Regions from separate parts of the Telluria sp. ZT3P25 genome, predicted to be linked through region 1. Evidence: riboswitches for the same ligand, from Rfam matches in the RefSeq annotation. Region 1 holds a riboswitch; the other holds the start of a gene.
What was found. Region 1 has a riboswitch for thiamine pyrophosphate ahead of thiC (phosphomethylpyrimidine synthase ThiC). Riboswitches for the same ligand answer to the same signal wherever they lie in the genome.

Region 1 (7,114 bases):
GCCGAGCAGCTGCACCAGCAGCAGGATGGCGGATGGATGGCGGCGGGTGTGGATGAACAGGCGTGGAGCGATCATGGCGGCAGGACAAAGTCGTAAGTACTGCCATTGTAGGTTCAGCCGGCCGAAAACAGGCTCCCGAATGCGTGCGCGGCCATGCGCGGGTCGGCCGCACCGTACACGCTGGTGATCGCCGCGACCAGGTCGGCGCCGCGCGCGACCAGGGGCGCGGCGTTGGCCGGCGTCATGCCGCCGATGACGACGAGGGGCAGCGTGAACTCCGCGCGCGCCTGGTCAAGGAGTTCCGGTGGCGTCACGAACGTGTATTTTTTAACCGGTGATGGGTAGAAGCCACCGAAGGCAAGGTAGCTGGCGCCGGCGTCGCGCGCAGCACGCGCCAGCGCCAGGTCGCCATAGCACGAGGCGCCGACGATCTTGGCCGGGCCCAGCAGCGCGCGGGCAGCGGCAAGCGCCCCATCCGTGTGGCCCAGGTGCACGCCATCGGCGTCGAGCACCTGGCACAGGTCGAGATGGTCGTTGATGACGAGCGGACAGCCGTGGCGGCGGCACAACGCCAGCAGCGCCGTGGCCTGTTCGAGGCGCAGGCGCGCGTCTGCCTCCTTGTGCCGGTATTGCACCAGGGCGGCGCCGGCGCTCAGCGCGGCATCGGTGGCGGCCAGCAGCCGCTCGGTGTCGTTCCAGTTCGGTGTGACGAGATACAAGCCCTTCATAGTGGCTCCTTCAATGTGGTTGGCACAGGCGGCGCGGGATGCGCTGCCCCGGGGCGATCGCGAACGATTGCGCCAGTGTGGCGTGTGTATAGGCCTGGGCGTGCCCGAGGGCGATGGCCATCGACTCGCCCAGCGCCAGGCGACCCGCCAGCGCAGCGGCCAGCGTGCAGCCGCTGCCGTGATAACTGGCCGGCAGGCGCGGCCAGTGCCACTCGCGCAACATTTGACCGTCCTGCAGCCAGCGGTTGATGACCGTGTCGCCCGGCGCATGGCCGCCCGTGACGAGCATCTGCACCGTGCCTGGGGCGTCCAGCGCAGCGCGCTCTGGCAGGTTGGGCAGCACGATCGTCGCCAGCGTCAGCAAATCGGACAAGGCGCCACTGGCGTTGCCCTGCCCAAGCGCGTCGCCATGGCCGCTGGCCAGCACCGGGTCGAGCACCACCGGCAGATCGGGTTGCCGCGCGCGCAGGTCACGGATGACGCCCGCAATCGCCGCCGCATTGGCCGCGTTGCCGGGGATGCCCAGCTTGACGGCGCGGATGTCGAAGGCGGCGACCAGCGGCGCAGCCTGGCGCGCGACCAGGCCGGCATCGACCGGGTGCACGTCGAACACGCGGTTATTGTCCTGGCAGGTCAGCGCCGTGGCCACCGGCAGCGCGTGGGCGCCCTGCGCGGCAATGGCCAGGATATCGGCCGCCAGGCCCGCGCCGCCGCCGGGATCGAGCCCGGCGAAGACCAGCACGCACGGTGTCATGGGGCGAGGTTACCCGTGACGTTGCCCGTGATCTTGCCCTCGACCGGCGACGACGGCGATGCCGCGAAACGTTTTGGCATGCGCCCCGCCAGGTACGCATCGCGCCCGGCCAGCACCGCATGCTTCATCGCGCGTGCCATACGCACCGGGTCGCGCGCGCCGGCAATCGCGGTGTTCATCAGCACGCCGTCGCAGCCGAGTTCCATCGCGATTGCCGCATCCGACGCCGTGCCCACGCCGGCATCGACCAGCACCGGCACCGTGGCCTGCTCGATGATCAGCGACAGGTTCCACGGGTTGAGGATACCCATCCCCGAGCCGATCAGCGACGCCAGCGGCATCACGGCCACGCAGCCGATCTCCTGCAGAATGCGGGCCTGGATCGGATCGTCGCTGCAATAAACCATCACGTCGAAGCCGTCGCGCACCAGGGTTTCGGCGGCCTTGAGCGTTTCAGGCATGTGCGGGAACAGCGTGGTGGCGTCACCCAGCACCTCGAGCTTGACGAGATTGCGCCCGCCCAGCAGCTCGCGCGCCATCTGCAACGTGTAGACCGCATCCTTCGCATTGAAGCAGCCGGCCGTGTTGGGCAGGATGGTGAACTCCGACGGCGGCAGCACGTCGAGCAGGCTGGGCGCGTTCGGGTCCTGGCCGATGTTCACGCGGCGGATTGCCACCGTGATGATCTCGGCGCCGGCCGCCAGCGTGGCCTCGCGCGTTTGCGCCAGGTCGCGGTATTTGCCGCTGCCCACCAGCAGGCGCGAACGGTAGGCGCGCCCGGCGATGGTGAGTACATCCGGTTGCCCGTCTGGTTTCATGTTTTCGTTCATGACATTCATCCTGTTCTCCTTTAGCCGCCACCGATGGCGCGCACGATATCGACCCGGTCCTGCGCCTGCAGGCGGCGCGTCGGCCACTGCTGGCGCGGCACCACCTCGCGATTGACGGCCAGCGCCATCCCCTGCCCGCTCAGGTCCAGCTGTTCGAGCAGGCCGGCGAGTGTCTGGCCCGGCGGCACGCCGCACGGCGCGCCATTGACTTCGATGGATGTCATTCAGACCTCCCGGTACAGCCGGGCGCCATCGCGCACGAACTCAATCGCCTTTTCCTGCATCCCCTGGTGCAGGGCTGTTTCGCCCTGGACGCCATTGGCCGCAGCGTAGGCGCGCACTTCCTGCGTGATCTTCATCGAGCAGAAATGCGGGCCGCACATCGAGCAGAAATGGGCCACCTTGGCCGAATCCTTGGGCAGGGTCTCGTCGTGGAATTCGCGCGCCTTGTCGGGGTCCAGGCCCAGGTTGAACTGGTCGTCCCAGCGAAATTCGAAGCGCGCTTTTGAGAGCGCGTTGTCGCGCAGCTGCGCGCCCGGATGGCCCTTGGCCAGGTCGGCCGCATGGGCCGCGATCTTGTACGTGATGATGCCGTCCTTGACGTCCTGCTTGTCAGGCAGGCCCAGGTGCTCCTTGGGCGTCACGTAGCACAGCATCGCCGTGCCGTACCAGCCAATGGTGGCCGCACCGATGCCGGACGTGATGTGGTCGTAGCCAGGGGCGATATCGGTCGTGAGCGGCCCGAGCGTGTAGAACGGCGCTTCATGGCACTGCTCGAGCTGCAGGTCCATGTTCTCCTTGATCAGGTGCAGCGGCACGTGACCGGGGCCCTCGATGATCGTCTGCACGTCGTGCTTCCACGCGATCTGCGTGAGTTCGCCCAGCGTTTTCAGTTCGGCCAGCTGCGCTTCGTCGTTGGCGTCGTAGATCGAGCCTGGGCGCAGGCCATCGCCCAGGCTGAACGTCACGTCGTACGCCTTCATGATGGCGCAGATGTCTTCAAAGTGGGTGTACAGGAATGATTCGCGGTGGTGCGCCAGGCACCATTTGGCCATGATCGAGCCGCCGCGCGAGACGATGCCCGTCAGGCGATTGGCCGTCATCGGCACGTAGCGCAGCAGCACGCCGGCGTGGATCGTGAAGTAGTCGACGCCCTGCTCGGCCTGTTCGATCAGCGTGTCGCGGAAGATCTCCCAGGTCAGGTCCTCGGCCTTGCCATTGACCTTTTCCAGCGCCTGGTAGATCGGCACCGTGCCGATCGGGACCGGGCTGTTACGCAGGATCCATTCACGCGTTTCGTGGATGTGCTTGCCGGTCGACAGGTCCATCACCGTGTCGGCGCCCCAGCGGATTGCCCACGTCATCTTTTCCACTTCCTCGCCAATCGACGAGGTCACGGCCGAATTGCCGATATTGGCATTGACCTTGACCAGGAAGTTGCGGCCGATGATCATCGGCTCGATTTCGGGGTGGTTGATATTGAGGGGGATGACGGCGCGCCCGCGCGCGACCTCGGAGCGCACGAATTCGGGCGTGATCTCGGCGGGGATGCTGGCGCCGAACGACTGGCCCGGATGCTGGCGCCCCATCAGGTCGGCGACCCGCTTGCCCATCGGACCGGACGCATGCAGCGACGCGATGTATTCCTTTCGCTGCATGTTTTCGCGCAGCGCGATGAATTCCATTTCGGGCGTGATGATGCCCTGGCGCGCGTAGTGCATCTGCGTGACATTCGCGCCGCTCTTCGCGCGACGGGGCGCGCGCTGCAGGTCAAAGCGCAGCGCGCTCAAGGCCGGATCGTCCAGCCGCTGCTGGCCGTACTGCGACGATGGCCCGGCCAGTTGCTCGGTGTCGCCGCGCCCGTCGATCCACGGTTGCCGCATTGGCGCCAGGCCACTGCGGATATCGATCGCGGTCGCGGGTTCGGTGTACGGCCCCGACGTGTCATAGACGAACAGCGGCGGATTGGGTTCGCCACCAAAGCTGTCGGACGTGGCCGACTGGCTGATCGCGCGCATCGGCACGCGGATATCGGGCCGGCTGCCTTCGATGTAGACCTTGCGGGAGTTTGGTAGCGATGCGATGGCTGCCTGGTCCACCGTGGCGGTGGCGGCATCGAACAGTTGCGAAGACTTCGGCGGTGCGTTCATGTGGCTCCCTTGCGTGCATGAGAGCCAGCAAAGGAGTTACCGGGTGCGGCAAGGTCGGGCGCAGGACTGCGCACGGCCGCACTATTCGGCTGCTTCCCTTCGCTGGCATTATCCAGATCAGGTTCGGAGGGTATTTCTCACCCACGCATCGTTGTAAAAGCAACGACGCGCAGGACCCCTAGCGTTTGCTGCCAGTGATGGCAGCGGGTGGATTATAGCCGAACAAATATTGAATGGGCATCATGGTTACAACATCGGCGGCTCGGCCGGCAATGGCAGCAAATGCAAAGCGCCGTCGATGAAACGCACTTCGACGAACGGCGTCTGCGCCGGCTCGACTGCCCGGCACACCGTCGGCCCGCCCTGCACCGCCACCTCGAGCTGCACGCTGGGCCCGTCGACCGCCACATCGAACGAATCCGCACGCGAAATCGTCAGGTCGGTACTCACGTTCGGCCGGTCATAGACCTGCTTGCCGTCGACCCGCACGCTGACCGTATTGTCTTGAAACCCTTCGCCCAACCTCACGCGTAACGTCATCGCTTGCCTCGCCTTTCCATTGACTGCAACAGGTTTGCCGGACAAGCCGCCTGAAGGGCAGGCTTGTCCGGAACAGAGTAACGCCAGCACGACCAGCCCAAGTGCCCGGCGCATCCCCTGCGATCCAGCATGGATCATGCCTTGCGGTGCGGCCGCGTGCCCGGCCCGGTCGCGCCGGTCGCCGCAGGACCACCCTGAACGGTGGCCAGGCAGGTGAGCAACTCGCCCTGGGACACCGGATCGAGTACCTTGGCCTGCGCGGCGCTCGAGAGCAATGCGACGCTCTCATCGAGACGCGCTGCGCGCACGAACAGCGGCTTGCCCTCGCCAGCGTTCACTGTCTTGAACGCGCGGGCGGCATTGACGCCCTTGACCATGCGCACATAGGCGGCCATCGGATGCATGTCGAAGCGGTCGAGGACCTCGTCGAAGGCAGCATTACCCGAGCGCAGCGTGGTGTTGTCCGACCCCTGCAGGTACAACAGCGCGCCCTGGTCCTCGCCCATGAACAGGTCGGCCAGCACGTTGTCATCAGTGCTGACCGGATAGCGCACGCGCACCGTCAGGATATCGGACAGCACTTGCGATCCGTCGAGCGCCGCATACGCGGCCCGCACCCGGTACTGGCCTGGCCGGTCAAAATAGAAACCATCCTTGCCATAGCCGATATAGGCGCTATCCTGGACCGGGTTGTCCACCCCGAGCATCGTCTGGCGCTCGCCTACCAGGTGGTCGATCATCGGCTCGTAGGCGCAGACCTTGCCGCCAGGTTGTTCGATGACGATCTTCACCAGGCCATAGTTCGGATGCAGCCAGGTATGGGCGCGCCGCCCGCGTGTGTCAGTGGCGCGTAGCTTAAGTTCGAGCACCACCGGCTCGCCCAGCGCGAAGCTGCGCTGGTGGGTCGATATATCGAGCACCAGGCCGGATTCGTCCGAGATCGGATCGGCCATCACGTCACGGCCAAGCGAGGCGCCGCTCGTGAAGCTGTTGCCGCCCATGATGACGTCGTTGCGGAAACCATGGCGCAGGTGGATCAGCTCTTCGTCGTCGAAGCGGAAGTCGAAGCTGCTCCAATAGCCAGGCGCGCCGCCATTCGGGTAGTACCACGGGTAGTTCATCCACGACAGCGCTTCGGGACGGTTTGGCTTGGGCGGATTGGCGTACGATTTCTGCCACGAGTGCATCAGGTTGAAACAGTGCCCAAGTTCGTGCACATAGGTATACAGCTGCAGCCGGTTTTGCTCGGCCGTGGTGCCGCCGATCCCGGCGTGGAACACGGCGCAGCCCTGGCGCTGCTTGCCCTGCTGGTCGAACATGATGCCGTACAGGCCCGTGCCCATATCATGCTGTTGCGCCACCAGTTGCCAGACGCACCACTGCTGCAGGTCGCCCCACAGCGAAAAATGCTGCTGCATCGACGCGTGCAGCTCGGCATTGCTCCAGGTGGTATTGGCGCCGGCCGCGCTGACATCGATGACATTGTTGCCGGCAGTGGGCACCATCCCGATGCCCGCTTCGCCAAAGGCGCTGACCACGTTGACCGTGCGGGCGCTGCCGCCCGAAGGCAGCGAACCCGTGTTGTAGCTTGTAAACGGCGCGGTCGTCACATCGGACACGCTGTCGGTTTCAATGCGCACCGTGCGGAAATGCAGGGACGAGAACGGACAATGATAGGAAGCCCCGGGCGTATTGTTGACCGTGAAGAACTGCAGCGTGGCCGCGGCCTGCGGCTGGAAGATGTTCACGCGCGGGATCGTTACCTGGATCACCGGCGCCCCGGCCGCGAACGTGAAGCGGCCCATGCCCTTGACGACGATACGGGTGGTCGACACCGTCACGGTCGGGCTGTCGACCACGAACGAGCCGAAGTACGACTTGGTCTTGCCGCTGGTCTGGTAAAAGTCGCCGCTGACCCGGCGCATCGGCCGGTTGCGGTCGACGTCGACCCGCAGGTCGAGCTGGAAGCTGCCCAGCGAACTGGCGTAGCAACCGCTGACCGCCTTCTTGATGGCCGGTATGGACGGGATGGGAAGCGAGGGGATCGGCAAGGGCACCTGCGGGGCAGGCGCGATACCCGGCCCCGCAGCAAGCCCGGGCGCAGCGCCGGTG
Region 2 (7,114 bases), 2.6 Mb from region 1:
GAAAGAACACCATGCCACTCGCACTCTGGGCGCTCGCATTGAGCGCTTTTGCCATCGGGACGACCGAATTCGTCATCGTCGGCCTGATTCCCACCATCGCCGCCAGTCTGCAGGTGTCGGTGCCCTCGGCAGGCCTCCTGGTCAGCCTGTACGCGCTGGGCGTGGCCATCGGCGCGCCCCTGCTCACGGCCATGACGGGCCGCATGCCGCGCAAGCAACTGCTGCTTGGCCTGATGGTCCTGTTTACGATCGGGAATCTGGTAGCCTGGATGGCGCCGGACTACACGGCATTGATGGCCGCGCGCGTGCTCACGGGCCTGGCGCACGGCGTGTTCTTCTCGATCGGCTCCACCATCGCCACGAGCCTGGTGCCGAAGGAAAAAGCAGCCAGCGCGATCGCGCTGATGTTCACCGGCCTGACTGTGGCGCTGGTCACCGGTGTGCCACTCGGGACCTTCATCGGCCAGCACTTCGGCTGGCAGGCGACGTTCCTGGCGGTGTCGCTGCTGGGCGTGATTGCCGTCATCGGCAGCGCTATCCTGGTGCCATCCGATATTGCCGGCAGCAAGCCAGCGCCGCTCTTGATGCAACTGGCGGTGCTGAAGAAGCCGCGCCTGCTGCTGGTATACGCAATCACGACGCTTGGCTACGGCGGCAGCTTCATCGCCTTCACCTACCTGGCGCCGATCCTGCAGCAAGTGGCCGGCTTCGCCGCGTCGACCGTCAGCCTCGTGATGCTGGTGTACGGCGTGTCAGTCGCGGCCGGGAATATCTGGGGCGGCAAGCTGGCCGACCGCCTCGGACCGGTGCGCGCGCTGCAGATCGTGTTCGCGTTGCTGGCGCTGGTGCTGTTGGTGCTGGCCTTCACGGCGCCGAGCAAACCGCTGGTGTTGATGACGGTATTGGCCTGGGGCGCGGTCGCTTTCGGCAACGTGCCCGGCCTGCAGGTGTATGTGGTGCGGCGCGCCGAACGCGATGCGCCGCAGGCCGTCGATGTCGCCTCTGGCCTGAACATCGCCGCCTTCAATGTCGGCATCGCGCTGGGCGCCTGGGGCGGTGGCCTGATTGTCGCGCACCTCGGCCTGATGGCCACGCCATGGATCGGTGCGCTGGTGGTCGTGGGCGCCCTGCTACTCACCACGCTGGCCGGGTGGCTCGATCGCCGCGACGGCGTGCCGGTCAAAGATATGACCACCACAACGGTCGCGCTGCACTGACCTGCTTACGCGTCCAGTTCGGGATAGCGGCGGAAGATGCCGTCCTGGTTGAACGGAATGCGGCGCGGCGATGCCAGGTAGGCCGCGATCTTCGGCCGCGCCGCCACCCGGTCGCGCAGGCCGGTGAGCTCGGGATGCTCCTGCTCGATCTTCTTCATCGCGTTGGGGAATGCGTAGCGCAGACCCTCGATCACCTGGAACAGCGACAGGTCGGCGTAGCTCACGCGCTCGCCCAGCAGGTAGTCGCGTGGCTCGGGATTGGCCAGCAGCCGCGCAAAATAGGCCATGAACTTGGGGATGCGCGTCTCGACAAAATCGGCCGCGCGGCGCTTGGCTTCGGGCTTCTGGTCTTCGTAGTACAGCATCGCAGCGATCGGGTGATGCGTGTCGTGCGCCTCGGTGACCAGGTCAGCGATCGTCAGTTGCAGCTGATGGACCCAGAGCCGGCCAGGTTCGGTGCGTGGCGCCAGGCCATGCTGTTCGCCCAGATACAGCAGGATGTTGGCTACCTGGCCGATGGTCTGCTCACCGGCTTTCAGGAACGGCGGGGCAAAGGAAGGATGGTCGCCGACTTCGAGCGCGGCCATCAGCAGGTCGACGCCGCCATCGCGCCGCGCTACATCGACGTAATCGGCGCCCGCTTCTTCCAGCGCCAGTCGTACGAATTCGCCGCGGCCCTGGATCGACGGCCAGTAATACAGTTCGTAGGGATGCACCATGATTGTTTTCCTGTTGATGGAGAAAAGTCATGGTAGACCGAACAGGAAGGCCGGGAAGCACGGTACGCCGGGCCTGCAGACCGTCCCTGTTATTCAGGCGACTGCGCACCACCGTTTGGCGATCGTCGGAGGCAGGTTGAAATGCTTCGCCGTTTCTGCAATCGAGGCCTTGTTTTCTTTCTTCCATGCCGAGACCTGGCTGGCATTCGGCCTTTGCGGAATGCCCGTGCTGTCCTTGTCCTTGCCCTTGGCCGACTTGGCGGTCGCAGCGCGCGATGCCTGGCCCACGACGCGACTGGACGCCGTGCGGTGCATGCTGCGGGACTGCGTGTCATTCACAGATTCGTGCCCGGTCACAGGGCCCTGCGCGAGGGGGCCTTCCGGCGGCTGGTTGTGCGTCATAAAAGTTCTTCCGTGCTGATAAATAAGTGCCGCCATTATGACCTGCTCCCGATGGCAAGCGGGCATTCGCGGCCGTCAACGTGACGCGACTAGCGTGGCGCGCCACAGACATGGACCGATTGTGGCTATTGAGCAACGCCTTGTAAGGGGCCGAACCCCGCCAGCAGGGCCACTGCCCCTGATCGTGTTGGTTCCTGACGAATCATTACACTTTCTCCAAGCACACGTTGGCAATCGGGAACATAATTTCACTGAGGAACTAATTTAATAAAGTTCACCCGCCACTTCTTTGTCCAATGGAGCGCCCATGATCATCGCGCGATTGACCCAACGCTGGCACGCCCTGCGCCGCTGGCGCGCGCACCAGTCCCCCGATTCCCACGCCCGCTTCGAGGAGACGACCTTCAATCGGGCGTACCGCGATGCGGTGCATGGCAGCGCCGGCCTGATCCTGTGGCAGCACGATGGCGAGCATGGGCGCTTTGCGCTGCAACTGCGCACGGCGCAGCGTGACGATTCGCAGCATGGGTTGACCTTGACGCTGCTCGCCAATGACGCGGTGCTGCATCGCCTGTCCTGGACCTGGGCCGACGGTGCGCAGCTGGCGCTTCCGGTGGCGAGCGTACCGCTGGTGACCCACAACGCCGGCCTGTGGCGCAATGCCGGTCCGGCCTTCGATGCGTTCGAGCGCGCCTTCCCGAACAACTCGCCCAGCTTCTTCGCGTTTGCCGCCCTGCAGGGCGCAGCGCAGGCGCTGGGCATCGACCGCGTGCTCGCGCTGCGCGCCACCGCGCATCCGGCCTACCAGCCAGACCAGCACGCGACCTTCGAGAGCGGCTACGATGGTTTCTGGCGCATTCTCGGCGGCGCCGAATACGATGCGCGCCACTACCAGATCACGCTGCCGTTCTACCTCAAGCCGCTGGCCGACATGCCATCGAAGCACCGCAAGCGCGCCGCCCAGCGCCGCGATCAGTGGCGCGCAATTGGCGAGGCAGCGCGCACGACGCTACTGCACTATATGGCCCCTGTCGCCACGACCGCTGCCGCGGCCAGAGCGCCCACCACCGCACAAGCCTGAACCTTCTCGACGCTTGCCAGATTCACCACGGCCGTCAAGCGCCGTGCTACACTCGCGCCTTCGCTAGGGGTCCTGGGACGTTGTTCCGGGTGAGACATACCCTTCGTACCTGATCTGGATAATGCCAGCGAAGGAAAGCGCAAAGCAGCCCTCCCGTTCGTTTGCCCTTCCCCCACGTTGGCTCCGGCTTGAATTTAAGCGGCGCGCCCTCGTGGCGCGCAAACACGAGCACACCATGACCTTCACTCTGAAGCACCCAGTCCTTGCCTGCGCCATCGTGCAGGCCTTCGTTGTCACGCCTGCGGCAGTCGCGCAGGACGCCATTCCCTCGGTCGTCGTCACCAGCAGCAAATGGATCGCGCTCGACCGCGCCAGCGTCGGCGGCTTCGCCGAAACGCAGCTGCTCGACGCGCCGGCATCCATCACGTCGATCGGCCAGGGCCAGATGCAGGACCTGTCGATCCGCAGCGTCACCGATGCGAGCCGCTACGATGCGTCGATCGGCGACGCCTACAACGCCATCGGCTACGCCGAACAGTTTTCGGTACGCGGCTTCACGCTCGACAACGCGACCAGCTACCGCAAGGACATGATCGCGATTTCGGGCGACACGCAGATCCCGCTCGAGAACAAGGAACGTATCGAAATCCTGCGCGGCCTGGCCGGCCTGCAGGCTGGCGTCGCAGCGCCCGGCGGCATGCTCAACTTCGTCACCAAGCGGCCGACCAATGCGCCGCTGCGTTCGGCCACAGTTGAAGTGCGCGAACGCGGCACCGTGTACGGCGCGGTCGACCTGGGTGGCCGCTTCACCGACCGCCGTTTCGGCTACCGCATCAATGCCGCTGCCGAAGACCTGAAGTCGTACGTGCGCGGCGCCGACGGCAAGCGCCAGTTCATTTCGGCCGCCTTCGACTGGCAAATGTCACCGGACGCGCTGTTCCAGATCGACGTCGACCACCAGCACAAGGAGCAGATCACCGCCCCCGGCTACCAGCTGCTGCGCAATGAAACCCTGCCTACCGGGATCTCGGCGAAAACGCTGCTCAACGACCAGCCATGGACGCGCCCCGTCGACACCGACAGCAGCAATCTCGGCCTGCGCTTCGAGTACCGCATCAACGATACCTGGACCGCGACCGTCAACGCCAACAGGCACTGGTTCAAGCGCGACGACTTCACCGCCTTCCCGTACGGCTGCAGCAACGAGGGCGACGGCTACTACCCTGGCTACTGCTCGAACGGCGACTATGACGTGTATGACTTCCAGAGCACCGGCGAGCGCAAGACGCCGTGGGGCGCGCAAGCGATGCTGCAGGGCCGCTTCGACACGGGCGCGGTGCGCCACGCGCTGACGATCGGCAGTGCCTACGCCGAACGCCACGACAGCTTCGGCGAATACGTCTACGACTACGTCGGCTCGAGCAATATCTGGCAGAACCAGATCGTGCCGCCGGTCGACAGCAGCCGCGTCACCGGCCCCGTGATGGAACGCCGCGCAACCGAAGAGCGTTCGCTGTTCGTGCAGGATGTCGTGACCCTGGCCCCGGCCTGGACGCTGCACGCCGGTGTGCGCTACGTCCAGCTCAAGCTCGATGCGCTGGAAGAAATCGACCAGGCTCGCGTGAAGTCAAAAGACTCGTTCGCACTGCCGAACGTGGCGCTGGTGTATGCGCCGGCGCCGGACTGGCGCGTGTACGGCTCGATCAGCCATGGCCTGCAATACGGCGGCATCGCGCCGATGGAGACGGTCAATCAAAACACGGTGCTCTTGCCAAGCCGCTCGAAGCAGTTCGAGTTTGGCGTCAAGCGCAATGTGAACGAGCAGCTGGCATTGTCCGGCGCCGTATTTGAAATCACCCAGGGCCTCGAATACACGAATGCCGCCAACGTCTTCGTGCGTGCGGGCGAGCAGACGCACCGTGGCGTCGAACTGTCGGCGCAGGGCCGCGCCCTGCCCGGCCTGAACTACAACCTGTCGCTGATGGCGCTCGATACAGACCAGAAGGACACGGGCGACGCCAGCACCGAAGGCAAGCGCGTGACCAATGTGCCGGAACTGCGCACGGCCGCGTGGGTCGAGTATGCGGTGCCGCAGGTGGCGGGGCTGAAGCTGGACGCGCAGTGGCAGTACTCGGGCAACAAGGTGTTCGATCCGGCCAACCGGGTCAAGGTGCCGGGGTACCACGTGGCCGGGTTCGGTGCGTCGTACCTGCTGCGCGCGGGTGGTTTGAACACGATTATCCGGGCGCGGATGGACAATGCGTTCGACAAGTTCTACTGGCGCGACGTGACGCAGTCGCTGGGTGGGTATTTGCTGCCGGGGGCGCCGAGGACGTTCAGGGTGTCGGCGCAGATTGATTTTTAATGGTAAAGAATCGATCACCGTTTATTTGATGCCAGCATAGTTGCTTTCTAAGCAGCTGCATGGCCTTGGCTAGCACGGGGCCCGCTGCAATACTGCTGCGGGCTCTTTTACGGCCGGGATTGATTCCACTGCCGGAATGAGGAAACGATAGTCATCTACCTGTACGCCCAAGGTCTGGGCCACTAGGTGAAGCCCATGCTGATCCACCAGCGAATCGCGTTTACATCCGGGTTCGCCGCGATCAGTAGGGTTTCGACCATTATGCTCGCCTGAATAGACGCCAGTAACCGCTGCCCACCGATTACTTCGCCGATCGTTTCGACGCTTCCACTCCGATTTTCACCCAGCGGGCCATCTCTTCAGCATCGTGGTAGGCGCTGTCGGGAACCGACCAGTAGGGCAAGTAAATCTTCTGGCGGTGGCCTCTACGACTGCGGTAGAACATGCGCGTGCCGCCTGCCTTCTCGATCTTCGCAGCGACCTTTTTGTCGCCTTTCACCAGCAGCTCGTCCTTACGCTGGAAGGCGATGATCTTGCCATGAAGGTAGATGCCCTTCCCGCCAAAAACGGGTTTGATCGATACTTTGCCAACCGAGACGAAGAAGTCGGAGATACGTGTATCGTCCATTACGCCGCCGCTTCTACGTCAAGCAGTACACGGCCAACCGGACGCTCGTTTTCGGCGTAGGCGTGAGCATCACCTGCATCCGCCAATTTGAAGGATCGTTCGATAGGCATGGTCAGCTCATCCGCTGCAGCACGCGTCATCAGGTCAGCGATCAGGGCACGCACACGTGGCGTGCCCATTTCTTTGCCGAACATGAAGCTGAACACGGTGAGACTTTTCGGTAGCAATTCCTCGAAGCCGAACTTGGCAGACGTGCCCCCCGATGCTCCAATAAGGCCGTAACGGCCTTTAAACGCGCAGGCGCCAAATAGTGGAATTCCGCCCGCCATATCGAGCACGAGATCGACGCCACGACCGTTGGTCAGTGCCTTCACGCGCTCTACCACATCCTCGACCTGATAGTCGATCAGGTAGTCGGCGCCCATCGTTGCGATGCGTTCCAATCGTTCCCGCGTTCCTGCGACCGCGATCACCTTGGCGCCGGCTTGATGTGCGAGCTGCACTGCAGCGACGCCGACACCGCCTGCAGCACCTCGCACCAGCACCGTTTCGCCCGGCTTCAGCCGGCCATACTCGAATAGCCCGTCATGTGCGGTCCCGAACTCGACCGGTACAGCGGCGGCAATCGAGAGATCCAGCCCATCGGGCACTGCATAGGCATGGTCGCGCTCGACCGCAAACAGTTCAGCATGACTCCCAGAA

Region 2: linked by a shared signal. The riboswitch ahead of AC56LY_RS12120 (TonB-dependent siderophore receptor) and the one ahead of thiC (phosphomethylpyrimidine synthase ThiC) in region 1 are both predicted to bind thiamine pyrophosphate.

The regions. Positions count from the first base shown of each region.
Region 1 is NZ_JCASIJ010000001.1:113,209-120,322, reverse strand. It holds gene AC56LY_RS00570 (ion channel) at 1-75, opposite strand, end outside; gene thiE (thiamine phosphate synthase) at 114-728, opposite strand; gene AC56LY_RS00560 (bifunctional hydroxymethylpyrimidine kinase/phosphomethylpyrimidine kinase) at 739-1,482, opposite strand; gene AC56LY_RS00555 (thiazole synthase) at 1,479-2,312, opposite strand; gene thiS (sulfur carrier protein ThiS) at 2,333-2,536, opposite strand; gene thiC (phosphomethylpyrimidine synthase ThiC) at 2,537-4,462, opposite strand; TPP riboswitch at 4,540-4,652, opposite strand; gene AC56LY_RS00540 (hypothetical protein) at 4,709-5,002, opposite strand; gene AC56LY_RS00535 (hypothetical protein) at 5,137-7,114, opposite strand, start outside.
Region 2 is NZ_JCASIJ010000001.1:2,722,988-2,730,101, forward strand. It holds gene AC56LY_RS12100 (MFS transporter) at 12-1,217, shown strand; gene AC56LY_RS12105 (glutathione S-transferase) at 1,223-1,936, opposite strand; gene AC56LY_RS12110 (hypothetical protein) at 2,030-2,338, opposite strand; gene AC56LY_RS12115 (DUF535 family protein) at 2,646-3,419, shown strand; TPP riboswitch at 3,475-3,572, shown strand; gene AC56LY_RS12120 (TonB-dependent siderophore receptor) at 3,655-5,784, shown strand; gene AC56LY_RS12125 (TfoX/Sxy family protein) at 6,086-6,412, opposite strand; gene AC56LY_RS12130 (quinone oxidoreductase family protein) at 6,412-7,114, opposite strand, start outside.